One region of the Arthrobacter sp. SD76 genome, then DNA from elsewhere that is predicted to be linked to it. Evidence: riboswitches for the same ligand, from Rfam matches in the RefSeq annotation. Region 1 holds a riboswitch; the other holds the start of a gene.
What was found. A riboswitch is a leader RNA that binds a small molecule or an ion and turns the genes downstream of it on or off. The one in region 1 is predicted to bind glycine.
Positions count from the first base shown of each region.

Region 2: linked by a shared signal. The riboswitch ahead of gcvP (aminomethyl-transferring glycine dehydrogenase) and the one ahead of gcvP (aminomethyl-transferring glycine dehydrogenase) in region 1 are both predicted to bind glycine.

Region 1 covers NZ_JBNBLR010000001.1:3,306,085-3,312,527, forward strand. Annotated here, with positions in the region: gene gcvT (glycine cleavage system aminomethyltransferase GcvT) at 367-1,515, opposite strand; gene gcvP (aminomethyl-transferring glycine dehydrogenase) at 1,583-4,447, opposite strand; glycine riboswitch at 4,631-4,728, opposite strand; gene ACPEE0_RS16000 (TetR/AcrR family transcriptional regulator) at 4,820-5,356, opposite strand; partial or broken gene ACPEE0_RS16005 (MFS transporter) at 5,441-6,443, shown strand, end outside.
Region 2 covers NZ_JBNBLR010000001.1:3,670,383-3,676,825, forward strand. Annotated here, with positions in the region: partial or broken gene ACPEE0_RS17780 (DUF445 domain-containing protein) at 16-1,363, shown strand; gene ACPEE0_RS17785 (LamB/YcsF family protein) at 1,401-2,150, opposite strand; partial or broken gene ACPEE0_RS17790 (hypothetical protein) at 2,134-2,942, opposite strand; glycine riboswitch at 3,149-3,249, shown strand; gene gcvP (aminomethyl-transferring glycine dehydrogenase) at 3,410-6,262, shown strand; gene gcvT (glycine cleavage system aminomethyltransferase GcvT) at 6,330-6,443, shown strand, end outside.

The sequences.
Region 1 (6,443 bases):
CTCACAAAAAAGTACGTGGTCGGGGTTTGGGTGGTGGGTGACCGAATTCCTCCGCGTGCTGCTCCTTCGTCGCTTTGACGCACGCTTCCGGAATCCGGTCACCCACCATGGGCCGTCACCTCTGCTGCCAATCGCCGCCCGGAGGCCGTGGAACGTAAGATACGCGCCGCCCCTGTGGGACCGGCATCCGGAAGCGTGCGTCTAAGGGAGCGTCACGTCCGCCCAGCGGGCGTCTACGCGACCGAGCACGCGGAGGATGCCGGTCCCACCGGGCCAAAGGCAACCACGGAGCGCATGGCAGTGCCGGGCCGGCCGCCCCGGAGCCAGCCAAGGGGTTTCGACAAGCTCAACCACCGGCTTTCGGTGTTACTTTGAGCGCTTGTAGAACGGGAGCTCGACTACTTCGAACGGCTCTGCCTTACCGCGGAGGTCCACATCCAGTGCCGTACCGGGGGCGGTGTGTTCGACGTCGACATACGCCATGGCCACCGGGTAGCCGAGGGTGGGTGAGGGCTGCCCGGAGGTGACCTCGCCGACGGGAACGCCGTCCTTAAGGACCGGGTAGTGGGCACGGCCGGCACGGCGGCCGAGTCCCTTTAGTCCGACGAGGCGGCGGCCGGAGGTCGTTCCGGCACCGGCTTCCTTCTTGGCGGCCAGCGCGGCCTTGCCCACGAAGTCACCCTCCTTGGACAGCGCGACGACGGGTCCCAGGCCGGCGGCGAACGGGTCGCCCTGCAGGGAGAGTTCGTTACCGTAGAGGGGCATGCCGGCTTCAAGGCGCAGTGAGTCGCGGGATGCCAGGCCGGCAGGAGTGAGCTCCCCTTCGTCGGCGATGGCGATGAGGGCCTGCCACAAGGCGGGTGCGGCATCACTGGGCACGAAAATCTCGAACCCGTCCTCCCCGGTGTAGCCGGTGCGGGCCACCAGGAGTTCCTGCCCTGCACCGCCCACCAGGAGCGGGACCTCCACTGCGGCGTAGTACTTCAGGTCCGTGACCTCGTTGTGGCTGGCGGCGGGGACCAGGCGGAGCAGCAGTTCCTCAGCTTTGGGCCCTTGCACTGCGATCAGCGAGGTTTCCGCTGATGCGTCCCGCACCTGGACGTCGAAGGATGCCGCGCGGTCGGCCAGCGCCTCGGCAACCACGGTGGCGTTGCCGGCGTTGGGGACCACCAGGAAGACGTCGGTCCCGTCCGCGGCAGCGGGCCGCCGGTATGTGATGAGGTCGTCGATGATGCCGCCGTCCTCGTTGCAGATCAGCGAGTACTTGGCCTTGCCTACCGGCATGGCCGAAATCTTGCCCACTAGCGCGTAGTCCAGGAATGCTGCGGCTTGGGGGCCGGTGACCCAGACTTCGCCCATGTGGGAGAGGTCGAACAGGCCGGCTGCGGTGCGGACGGCGTGGTGTTCGGCCAGTTCGGAGTTGTATTTGAGGGGCATCTGCCAGCCGCCGAAGTCGGTGAAGGACGCGCCGGCTTTCTTGTGCTGCTCGTAGAGAGCTGTGTACTTCTCGGTCATGGGGATCCTTTCGGGCCGGAGGTTGAGCTTGTCGAAACCCGGGTTTCGACAGGCTCAACCACCGAAATCAGTTTTCGAACTCGGAGAGCGGCGGGCAGGAGCAGATGAGGTTGCGGTCGCCTGCGGCGCCGTCGATCCGGCCGACGGGCGGGAAGTACTTGTCCTGCCGGAGGTGGTGGACCGGGAACGCGGCCTGCTCGCGCGGGTAGGCGCGGTCCCAGTCGGAGGACACGACGGCGGCTGCCGTGTGCGGTGCCCGGCGCAGCGGGGAATCGGCCACGGCGAAGTCACCGGCGGCCACCTGGTCGATTTCCTTGCGGATGGTGATCATCGCCTCGATGAACCGGTCGATCTCGGCCAGGTCCTCGGACTCGGTGGGTTCCACCATCAGCGTCCCGGCCACGGGGAAGGACAGCGTGGGGGCGTGGAAGCCGAAGTCGATCAGCCGCTTGGCCACATCCTCCGCGGTGACCCCGGTCTTCGCGGTGAGCTCGCGCAGGTCCAGGATGCACTCGTGCGCCACGAGCCCGCCCTCGCCGGTGTACAGCACGGGGAAGTACTCGTTCAGCCGGGACGCCACATAGTTCGCCGCCAGCAGCGCCGACTTGGTGGCCTCGGTCAGGCCCTGACCGCCCATCAGCTTCACATACGCCCAGGAGATGGGCAGCACGCCCGCGGAACCGAACTTCGACGCCGAGATGGGGACATCGTTCCCTTCGGTCCAGGTGGCCGCGTTGCCGGGCATGAAGGGTGCGAGGTGTGCCTTCGCTGCGACGGGTCCGACGCCGGGCCCGCCGCCGCCGTGCGGGATGCAGAATGTCTTGTGCAGGTTCAGGTGCGAGACGTCCCCGCCGAACTTGCCCGGCTGCGCCAGGCCCACCAGGGCGTTCAGGTTCGCGCCGTCGATATACACCTGCCCGCCCGCGGCGTGCACGGCATCGCAGACCTCACGGACATCCCCGTCGTACACCCCGTGCGTGGACGGGTAGGTGATCATGATCGCCGACAGGGCATCCTTATGCGCCTCGATCTTCGCGTACAGGTCAGCATGGTCGATCGTGCCGTCGGCCGCCGTGGCCACCACGACGACCTTCATCCCGGCCAGCACCGCCGACGCGGCGTTGGTGCCGTGCGCCGACGCGGGGATCAGGCACACGTTGCGCTGACCCTCACCACGGGAGCGGTGGTAGCCGCGGATCGCCAGCAGGCCCGCGAGCTCGCCCTGGGACCCCGCGTTGGGCTGGATGGACACCTGGTCATACCCGGTGATCTCGGCCAAATCAGCCTCCAGGCCAGTGATCAGCTCACGCCAGCCCTCGGTCTGCGAATCCGGGGCGAACGGATGGATCGAAGCGAACTCCGGCCACGAAATGGCCTCCATCTCGGCCGTAGCGTTCAGCTTCATCGTGCACGAGCCCAGCGGGATCATGGTTCGGTCCAACGCCAGGTCCCGGTCCGACAACTTCCGGATATACCGCAGCAACTGGGTCTCCGACCGGTGCGTATTGAACACCGGATGCTGCAGGAAGGAGGAGGTGCGTTCGACGGCGGAGTCGAGTGCAAAGGCTCCGGTGGAGCCCACTGCCTCGCCGCCGAAAACGGACGCGACGGCGGCGACGGTCGACGTCGTCGTGGTTTCGTCCACGGAAATACCCACGGTATCGGCGTCGATGAAACGCAGGTTGATGCCCTTGGCCTCCGCGGCAGCGACAACCTCCGCTCCCCTGCCGGGGACACGGACCGTGACGGTGTCGAAGAAGGAACCGTGCAGGACCTCCGCGCCGGAAGCCTTCAGGGAAGCTGCCAGCGTGCGGGCGTGGCGGTGCGCGGTCTGCGCGATGGCTTTCAGTCCCTCGGGACCGTGGTAAACGGCGTACATCGAAGCGACGATGGCCAGCAGTGCCTGGGCGGTGCAGATGTTGGACGTGGCCTTCTCGCGGCGGATGTGCTGCTCGCGGGTCTGCAGGGCCAGGCGGTAGGCGGGGACACCGGCGTCGTCCTTGGACACCCCCACCAGGCGGCCGGGCATGGAACGCTCCAGGCCCTTCTGGACTGCCATGTACGCGGCGTGCGGGCCGCCATAGAACAGCGGGACGCCGAAGCGCTGGGCGGAGCCGACGGCGATATCCGCACCCTGCTCACCGGGAGGGGTGATCAGGGTCAGCGCCAGCAGGTCAGCCGCGACGGTCACGAGCGCGCCGCGCTCCTTGGCCTGCGCGATCACTGCCGAGTGGTCGAACACCCGGCCCGAGGCACCAGGCTGCTGCAGGACCACACCGTTGATGGCACCGTCCGGCAGGCCTGCAGACAGGTCGGCGATTTCCACCTCGAAGCCCAGGGCTTCCGCGCGGCCCTTCACAATGGCGATGGTCTGGGGCAGGCAATCGGCGTCCAGGACCGTCTTGCCGTCCCGGGCATCCTTGTTCTTGTTGGCCCGGCGCATCATGAGGACGGCCTCGGCCACGGCGGTGGCTTCATCCAGCAGGGACGCGTTGGCGATGGGCAGTCCAACCAGGTCCTGGACCATGGTCTGGAAATTCAGGAGCGCCTCAAGCCGGCCCTGCGAAATCTCGGGCTGGTACGGGGTGTAGGCGGTGTACCAGGCCGGGGATTCAAGGATGTTGCGGCGGATCACCGGCGGCGTCACGGTGTCGTAGTAACCCTGCCCGATCATCTGGACAGCAGTCCTGTTCTTGGCCGCAAGCTTGCGCAGCTCGGCGAGCGCCTCCACCTCGCTCAGTGCCGGGGACAGTTTCAGCGGCGTATCCTGCCGGATATCCTTGGGCACGGCCCGGTCAACCAGGGCATCCACGGTGTCGTAACCGACGGCCTTGAGCATGGCGCTGACATCGGCCTGGCGGCGGGCACCAATGTGCCGGTCAACGAAAGTGGCGGTGGCAGGGGCCGGGGAAACGGTCACGGGGAACTCCATGAGTCAGGCGGCGCAGGGTACGCCGCAGCGATTCGGGTTCCTCCCCGCTCTGTATTGGACCTGAGAGTTTCCGCGTTGCCAGCTTGCGCATGGCCCCGCTTGCACCGTCGGTGAACACAACAGCCCCGGGTTTCCCGCACTGCGGGTCACCCAGGCGGACTGCCTGCTGCTTTCCAGAGGCGCCTCGCCGCGGCGGTACATGGGCCTGTGAGATTCCTGGGGAGGGTTTGCTCCTACGGCGCCTGCTGTACTATCCGGCAGAACTCTCCCGCCGCAGATCAAAGGCTATTCATTTGGGTTGCTGCGGGGGCCGGTGACAGCTCCCACAGCTCCCAATTGTCCTACGCCACCGCGGCTGGGGCAAATGGCCGGCTACCGCCGCAGGCGTTCCAAGGCTGCCAGCAATTCGTCCACATCCGCGGCCGCACCGCCCGGCGGTACCGGCCCCACAGACAGCATGGCGTTGAAGTAGAGCCCATCCCCCATGTACAGCACTGCTTTGGCCAGGGCCGGGCCGACATCGGCCGCGATCTCGTCGAGCCAGCGCTGCTGGATCGCTGCAAACCGGCGGCGCGTTTCCTCGTGCGCCACCTCCGCCAGGCGGGTTGCCGCGACGATCGCGCGGTCCAGCGGGGTGTCGGCCCAGACGGATGTACGGATGAAGTAGGCCGCAGCCCCCTCCCCGGCGGCTGCCATCGCATCGGCGTCGGCTCCCGCCAGCCCGTCCAGCCGGTCCAGCAGCACCTGGATCAGGGCTTCCTTGTTCGGGAAGTGGTACAGCAGCCCGCCTTTGGACACTCCGGCCTTCGCCGCGACGGCGTCCAGGGTTGCCGCGCGCTCCCCCACCTCAATCAGGAGGGCTTCAAAGGCGTCAAGGACCGCTTCACGGGCTACGGGCTTTCGGGGCATGCGTCTAATCATGCCCGTTGGAACGGTGGCCCCTCCAACCGGACCGGATTCGTAACTATACCGTCTGGACGGTATAGTTATCGCATGACAACTTCCGCAGCAACCACCAGGACCCCGACGGCACCCGCCGGAGGCCCGGCCGTCCGGGCGCCCTGGCGCGACTGGCTGGCCCTGGGCTTACTGATGTTCCCGGTCCTGTTGGTTGCCGTGGACAACACCGCCCTCACCTTTGCCCTGCCCGCCATCGCCCGCGCCCTGGAACCCACCGGCGTCCAGCTCCTCTGGATCGTGGACGCCTACCCGCTGGTGCTCGCCGGCCTGCTGGTGTCCATGGGCAGCCTCGGTGATCGCATCGGCCGGCGGAAGCTGCTGATTATCGGCAGCATCGGCTTTGCCGCCCTGTCCGCGGCCACGGCTTTCGCCCCAAGCCCCGCCTGGCTGATCGCCGGCCGGGCATCCCTGGGATTCTTTGGCGCGATGCTGATGCCATCCACGCTCTCCCTGATCCGCAACATCTTTCCGCAGCCCAGCCGCCGCAGGCTGGCGGTAGCCATTTGGGCCGCCGGTTTCTCCGGCGGCGCGGCCCTGGGACCGATCTTCGGCGGCTGGCTGGTGGAGCAGTTCTGGTGGGGCGCAGTGTTCCTGGTGGCCGTGCCGCTCATGCTGCCCCCTCCTGGCCTTCGGCCCTGCCTTCATTCCGGAGTCAAAGGATCCTGCCCCGGGCCGCGTGGACGTGCCCAGCATCCTGCTGTCCCTGCTGGTGATGGTTCCCCTGGTCTACGGCATCAAGGAACTGGCCACGGAAGGCGCCGGCCCGGCGGCCATCGCGGGCATCGCCTTCGGCCTGGCCATGGGCGCAGTCTTCGTGCGCCGGCAGCTGCGGCTTGCCAATCCACTCCTGGATATGTCCCTGTTCCGGAACAGGGTGTTCAGCATGGCCATTACGGCCAACGTCCTGGCCCTCTTTTCCTTCAACGGGTTCATCCTCTTCCTGGCCCAGCACCTGCAGCTGCTTGAGGGCATGTCCCCTTCGGCAGCGGGCATCGCGATGATCCCGGCCCTCGTGGCCACGGTGGTGGCCGGGCTG
Region 2 (6,443 bases), 360 kb from region 1:
GGCTAGGCTTGGCACATGCAGGTGAACTCTGAGCCAACTACCCAGGAAGCACTCACCGGGCCCCCGCCTCAGGCGAAAGGCCGCCCCAGGGCGCGTGCCGCCGTCGTCCATCACCTCAGCCCGGGCGATGCCGAAAAGGCGGCAGCGCTGCGGAAAATGAAGCTGGTGGCCCTGGGCCTGCTGGTCGCCATGGCCGTGGTTTTTGTCGTCGCCTTTGCGCTGCAGGACGAGTACCCCTGGCTGCAGTACGTGCGGGCGGCCGCGGAGGGCGGCATGGTGGGAGCCCTGGCGGACTGGTTCGCCGTGACGGCGCTGTTCAAGTACCCGATGGGCATCAAGATCCCGCACACCGCAATCATTCCGCGGCGGAAGGACCAGATCGGCGCTTCGCTGGGCGAATTCGTGGAGACCAACTTCCTGTCCGAACAGGTGGTCCAGGAGAAGCTGGCCAGCGTCAACATCGCCCGCCGGGCCGGCGAATGGCTCGCCACGCCTGCCGGTGCCAACCGGGTGGCCAAGGAAGGCGCGGCGCTCATCCGCGGCGCGTTCAAGGTCCTGAACGACGACGACGTCCAGGCGGTCATCGAGGGCATGGTGCGCAAGCACCTGCTGGCTCCGCCGTGGGGACCTCCGGTGGGCAGGATGGCTGAGCGGATCTTCCACGACGGACACCACCACAAGCTCGTTGACCTGCTCGTGGACCGGGCAGCGGACTGGGTGGACGACAACCACGAAACCGTGACCCGGCTTGTTTCGGACCGCTCCCCCACCTGGGTGCCGCAGTTCGTGGACGGCCTGGTGGGCGACAAGGTGTACGTCGAAATCCTGAAGTTCGTCCGGGCCGTGCAGGCGGACCCGAACCACCAGGTGCGCCAGCAGATCGACAAGTACCTGAACGACCTCGCCCAGGACCTGCAGCACGATCCGGCCATGATCGCGCGCGCCGAAGACATCAAGGCCCAGGTCCTGGGGACCCCGAGGTCCGCGAACTCGCCTCCCGGACCTGGGGAACGGTGAAGAACGCCCTGCTGGGTGCCGTGGACGATCCGGACAGCGACCTGACCATCAAGTTCAAGGCCGCGGTCCGGGACTTCGGATCCCGGCTGGTCAACGATCCTGAACTCGACGGCAAGGTCAATCCGCCTGGATCGGCGACGCCGCCGGATACCTGGTGCGGACCTACCGCTCGGATATCGCCGGGGTCATCACCGACACCGTGGCGCGCTGGGACGCCGAGGAAACGTCGCAGAAAATCGAGCTCCAGGTGGGCAAGGACCTGCAGTTCATCCGGATCAACGGCACGGTGGTGGGGTCACTGGCCGGGCTGGCGATCTTCACGGCGGCGCAACTCGTCTTCGGCTGAGCGCCGCTGCCGGCGGAGGCCTGCCGCCTAGTGCCGCTTAGGCGAACGACTCCAGTTCAACGCCGGCAGCAACCAGGCCTGCCCGCACTCCCGCGGCCATCTCCACGGCGCCCGGGGTATCGCCGTGGATGCACAGCGAATCGGGCCGGACCTGCACCACTGTGCCGTCCACGGCCACCACTTCGCCCTTGGTGGCCATCCGGACCGCCCGCTCCACCACAGCATCGACGTCCTGCAGGACGGCGCCTTCCTGCGAGCGCGGGACCAACGTTCCGTCTGCCTGGTAGGCGCGGTCAGCGAAGGCTTCGACGAACACCGGGTGCCCGGCCTCCCGCGCCTGCTTCAGCAGTTCCGAACCCGGCAGCCCCAGGATGGGCAGCCCGGGATCGTAGGCGCTGACGGCTGCCACCACGGCCTCCGCCTGCCCGGCGTCGTGCACCAGCCGGTTGTAGAGCGCCCCGTGGGGCTTCACGTAGTCCACGGAGGCACCCACGGCGTGCGCAACACCGTCGAGCGCCCCCAGCTGGTACAGCACATCGCCGAACAGCTCATCGAAGCTGGCATCCAGCGAACGCCTGCCGAAGCCTGCCAGGTCCCGGTACCCCACGTGCGCACCGACAGTGACGTCGAGCTCGTAGGCTGCCCGGCAGCTGTCCAGCATGGTGATGGGGTCGCCGGCGTGGAACCCGCAGGCTACGTTGGCGCTGGTCACCAGCTGGAACATCGCAGCGTCGTCCCCCATCTTCCAGGAGCCGAATGATTCGCCGAGGTCAGCGTTGAGATCCAAAGGTGTTGCCTTCCAGCGTCTGCTTGTCAGGAGCTGCGGCTGCCGTCAGCTCCCCGGGGATGGTGTCCGGCATCGGGCCGAACGCTTCCTTGGCGTTCGAAACCACGGCGCGGCCCATCATGAGGTTACCCGCTCCGCCGACCACCGCCCCGATCCCGAAGGGCAGGGCCCGGCCGAACAGCGCCGTGCCCTGGCGCTTAAGCAGGTTCTTGAGGAAGGCCTTCTGGATCCGGTTCCGGATGCTGCTGAAGCCCGGCATCGGCAACGATTTGGACAGCACGCTGCCCCAGGCCCTGGTGGGTTCATTTCACGGCCTGCCACCTGGCCGCTCAGTGTGCTGAGGAGTGCGGTCCCCTCCTCACCCAGCATGATGGCCATAACCATGGTGCTGGCCTTCTCCGGGTTGGTCAGCCGGATGCCGTGGAGTTCGGCCAGCGAGGTGGCATACAGGGCTGTGGCTTCCAGGAATCCGACAGTGGCTGCAGCGGAAAGCCCCAGCGACGCCACCGTCCCCACACCGGGCACCGCGGCGGTGGCACCCACCACCGCCCCGCCGCCGGTGACGGCGCGCAGGTAGTCGCGCTCCAGGATGTCGGCCAGCTGGGCGGCGGTGGCACGCGGATGCCTCTTCTGCAGCCGCCGGACATAGGCCACCACGAACGGACGCTGGATTTCCACCGCCTTCAGCAGCATGTTGTGGACACCGGGCTTGGGATTGCCCTCGGCGTCGAACACCGCGTTGTGGGCGGTTTCCTGTGCGATTCGTACTGCGGGATTGCTGCGCCTGGCCATGGTCACCTCATTCAAATCGACCTGCAGCGGGAAGGCTGCCGTGCTCCTCCATCCTAAGTGGATCAACACTAAGCATGCTTAACTTCTGCGCCGTGGCCCGCCGCCCGAACCGCCTTTGCAACGGTGCTGCCGCGCCCCGATTTGCCAGCGGCCAGCAACAGCGTGTATCTTGTGAGCCGAATCACCCACATTTGAATACTGCCTTTCGAGCTGTGACGGGAGAGCCCTCCCGGACCACCACCGGACAGGCGCCGTAGGAGCAAATCCTCCCCAGGAATCTCTCAGGCCCATGTACCGTCACGGCGAGGCGACTCTGGAAAGCAGTCCGGTTTCCTGCCGGACTCACCGACGGTGCAAGAGTGCCCTGCCAAGAGCAGGTGTCCTCGGAATCTCTCAGGTCCAATACAGAGCGGGGAGGAACCCATCCATGCCGTGCCATTCGTGGCCGGCCAGACCTGGAGTTCCTCATGACGATTCAATCCAACCCATCGGCCTTTGCCGACCGCCATATCGGCGCGCGCCGCCAGGCCGACGTCGACACCATGCTCAAGGCCATCGGCTACGACAGCGTGGACGGGCTCGTGGACGTTGCCGTTCCGGGAGCCATCCGCCAGGAGCACGCGCTCCGGCTTGGCGGGGCCCTCAGCGAGGTGGAGGTCCTTGCCGAACTGCGCAGGCTCGCCGCCAGGAACAAGACTGCTGTCCAGATGATCGGGCAGGGCTACTACGACACCGTGACACCCCCGGTGATCCGCCGCAACATCCTGGAATCCCCGGCCTGGTACACCGCCTACACCCCGTACCAGCCCGAGATTTCGCAGGGCCGGCTTGAGGCCCTCCTGAACTTCCAGACCATGGTCCAGGACTTGACCGCCCTTCCGGTCGCAAACGCGTCGCTGCTGGACGAGGCCACCGCGGTTGCCGAGGCCGTCCTGCTGATGCGCAGGGCCAACAAAAACAAGGACGCCAAGGACGGCAAGACGGTGCTGGACGCCGACTGCCTGCCACAGACCATCGCCATCGTGCAGGGCCGGGCCGAGGCCCTGGGCTTCGACGTGGAGGTCGCCGATCTTTCCAAGGGCCTTCCCGACGGCGCCATCAACGGCATCGTCCTCCAGCAGCCCGGCGTGTCCGGCCGGGTCTGGGACCAGTCCGCGGCCATCTCGGCGGCCAAGGAGCGCGGCGCACTTGTCACGGTTGCCGCCGACCTGCTGGCCCTGACCCTGATCACCCCTCCCGGTGAGCAGGGTGCGGATATCGCCGTCGGCTCCACCCAGCGTTTCGGCGTCCCGCTGTTCTTTGGCGGCCCGCACGCCGCGTACATGGCGATCCGGACCGGCATGGAACGCACGCTTCCCGGCCGCATCGTCGGTGTCTCCAAGGACGACGCCGGCGCCCCCGCCTACCGTCTGGCCCTGCAGACCCGCGAACAGCACATCCGCCGCGAGAAGGCCACGTCCAACATCTGCACCGCCCAGGCGCTGCTGGCCATCGTGTCGTCCTTCTACGCCGTCTACCACGGCCCGGACGGGCTGAAGGCCATCGCCGAGCGGGTCAACCACAACGCCCGGATCCTCGCCACAGCGCTGGCGGCCGTGGGCCGGGAACTCGTCACCGATTCGTTCTTTGACACCCTCACCGTCCGCGTGCCGGGCAAGGCCCGCAAGGTCCTGACCGCCGCAGAGGCCCGGGGCATCAACCTCCGCTTCATCGACGAGGACACCGTGGGTGTCTCCATCGATGAGACGACGACGGCGGCAACGCTGTCCGCCGTTGCCGTCGCCTTCGGCGCCGGTCCCGTCGGGGACGCGCAGGGCTTCGAGCTGCCCGCAGCCGTGCTCCGCACTTCGGACTTCCTGCAGCATCCGGTGTTCAACACGCACCGGTCGGAGACCCAGCTGCTGCGGTATATCCGGAAGCTGTCCGACCGGGACCTGGCGTTGGACCGCACCATGATCCCGCTGGGTTCCTGCACGATGAAGCTGAACGCTACGGCCGAGATGGAAGCCATTTCGTGGCCGGAGTTCGCCTCGATCCATCCGTTCGCCCCGGATTCGCAGACCGAGGGCTGGCGTGAGCTGATCACGGGCCTGGAGGCTGATTTGGCCGAGATCACCGGGTATGACCAGGTGTCCATCCAGCCCAACGCGGGGTCGCAGGGCGAGCTCGCGGGCCTGCTGGCGATCCGCGGCTACCACCGCTCCCGTGGTGAGGGTCAGCGCAACGTGTGCCTGATCCCTGCCTCCGCGCACGGCACCAACGCCGCGTCGGCGGTGCTGGCCGGGATGAAGGTCGTCGTGGTGGCCACGGCGGCCGACGGCACGATCGACCATGCTGACCTGTACGCGAAGATCGAGGCGCATAAGGATGCCCTGTCGGCGATCATGATCACCTACCCGTCCACGCACGGGGTGTACGACGGGGATGTCCGTGAGGTCTGCGATGCCGTGCACGCCGCGGGCGGGCAGGTGTACATCGACGGCGCGAACCTGAACGCCCTGGTGGGCCTGGCGCAGCCGGGCAAGTTCGGCGGGGACGTCTCGCACCTGAACCTGCACAAGACATTCTGCATCCCGCACGGCGGCGGCGGACCCGGCGTCGGACCCGTCGCAGCGAAGGCGCACCTGGCGCCGTTTATGCCCGGTGATGCCAATAAGGCCGCTCATGAGGAAGGCCACGGCGTTGCCATCTCGGCGTCACGCTTTGGCTCTGCCGGTGTCCTCCCCATTTCGTGGGCGTATGTGAAGCTGATGGGCGGGCAGGGCCTGACCGAGGCCACCAAGTCGGCGCTGCTGGCGGCGAACTATGTGGCGTCCCGGCTGAACGAGTACTTCCCCGTGCTCTACACCGGCGAGGGCGGGCTCGTGGCGCACGAGTGCATCCTGGACCTGCGCGAGCTCACCGCGAAGACGGGGGTCACCGCGGAGGATGTGGCCAAGCGGCTCATCGACTTCGGCTTCCACGCCCCCACCCTGTCCTTCCCCGTGGCCGGGACGCTGATGGTGGAACCCACCGAGTCCGAGGACCTGGCCGAGATCGACCGGTTCATCGAGGCGATGATCACCATCCGCAAGGAAATCGACCAGGTGGCCGCCGGTGACTTCGCCGTGGCCGATTCCCCGCTGCGCCGGGCACCGCACACGGCAGCCGCCGTCGTGTCCTCCGACTGGGACCGTGCCTACCCGCGTGAGCAGGCCGCGTTCCCGGTCCACCACCTCCGGCAGGACAAGTACTTCCCGCCCGTCGGCCGGATCGACGGCGCCGCAGGCGACCGCAACCTCATCTGCTCCTGCCCGCCGCTCTCCGAGTTCGAAAACTGATTTCGGTGGTTGAGCCTGTCGAAACCCGGGTTTCGACAAGCTCAACCTCCGGCCCGAAAGGATCCCCATGACCGAGAACTACACCGCTCTCTACGAGCAGCACAAGAAAGCCGGCGCGTCCTTCACCGACTTCGGCGGCTGGCAGATGCCCCTCAAATACAACTCCGAGCTGGCCGAACAC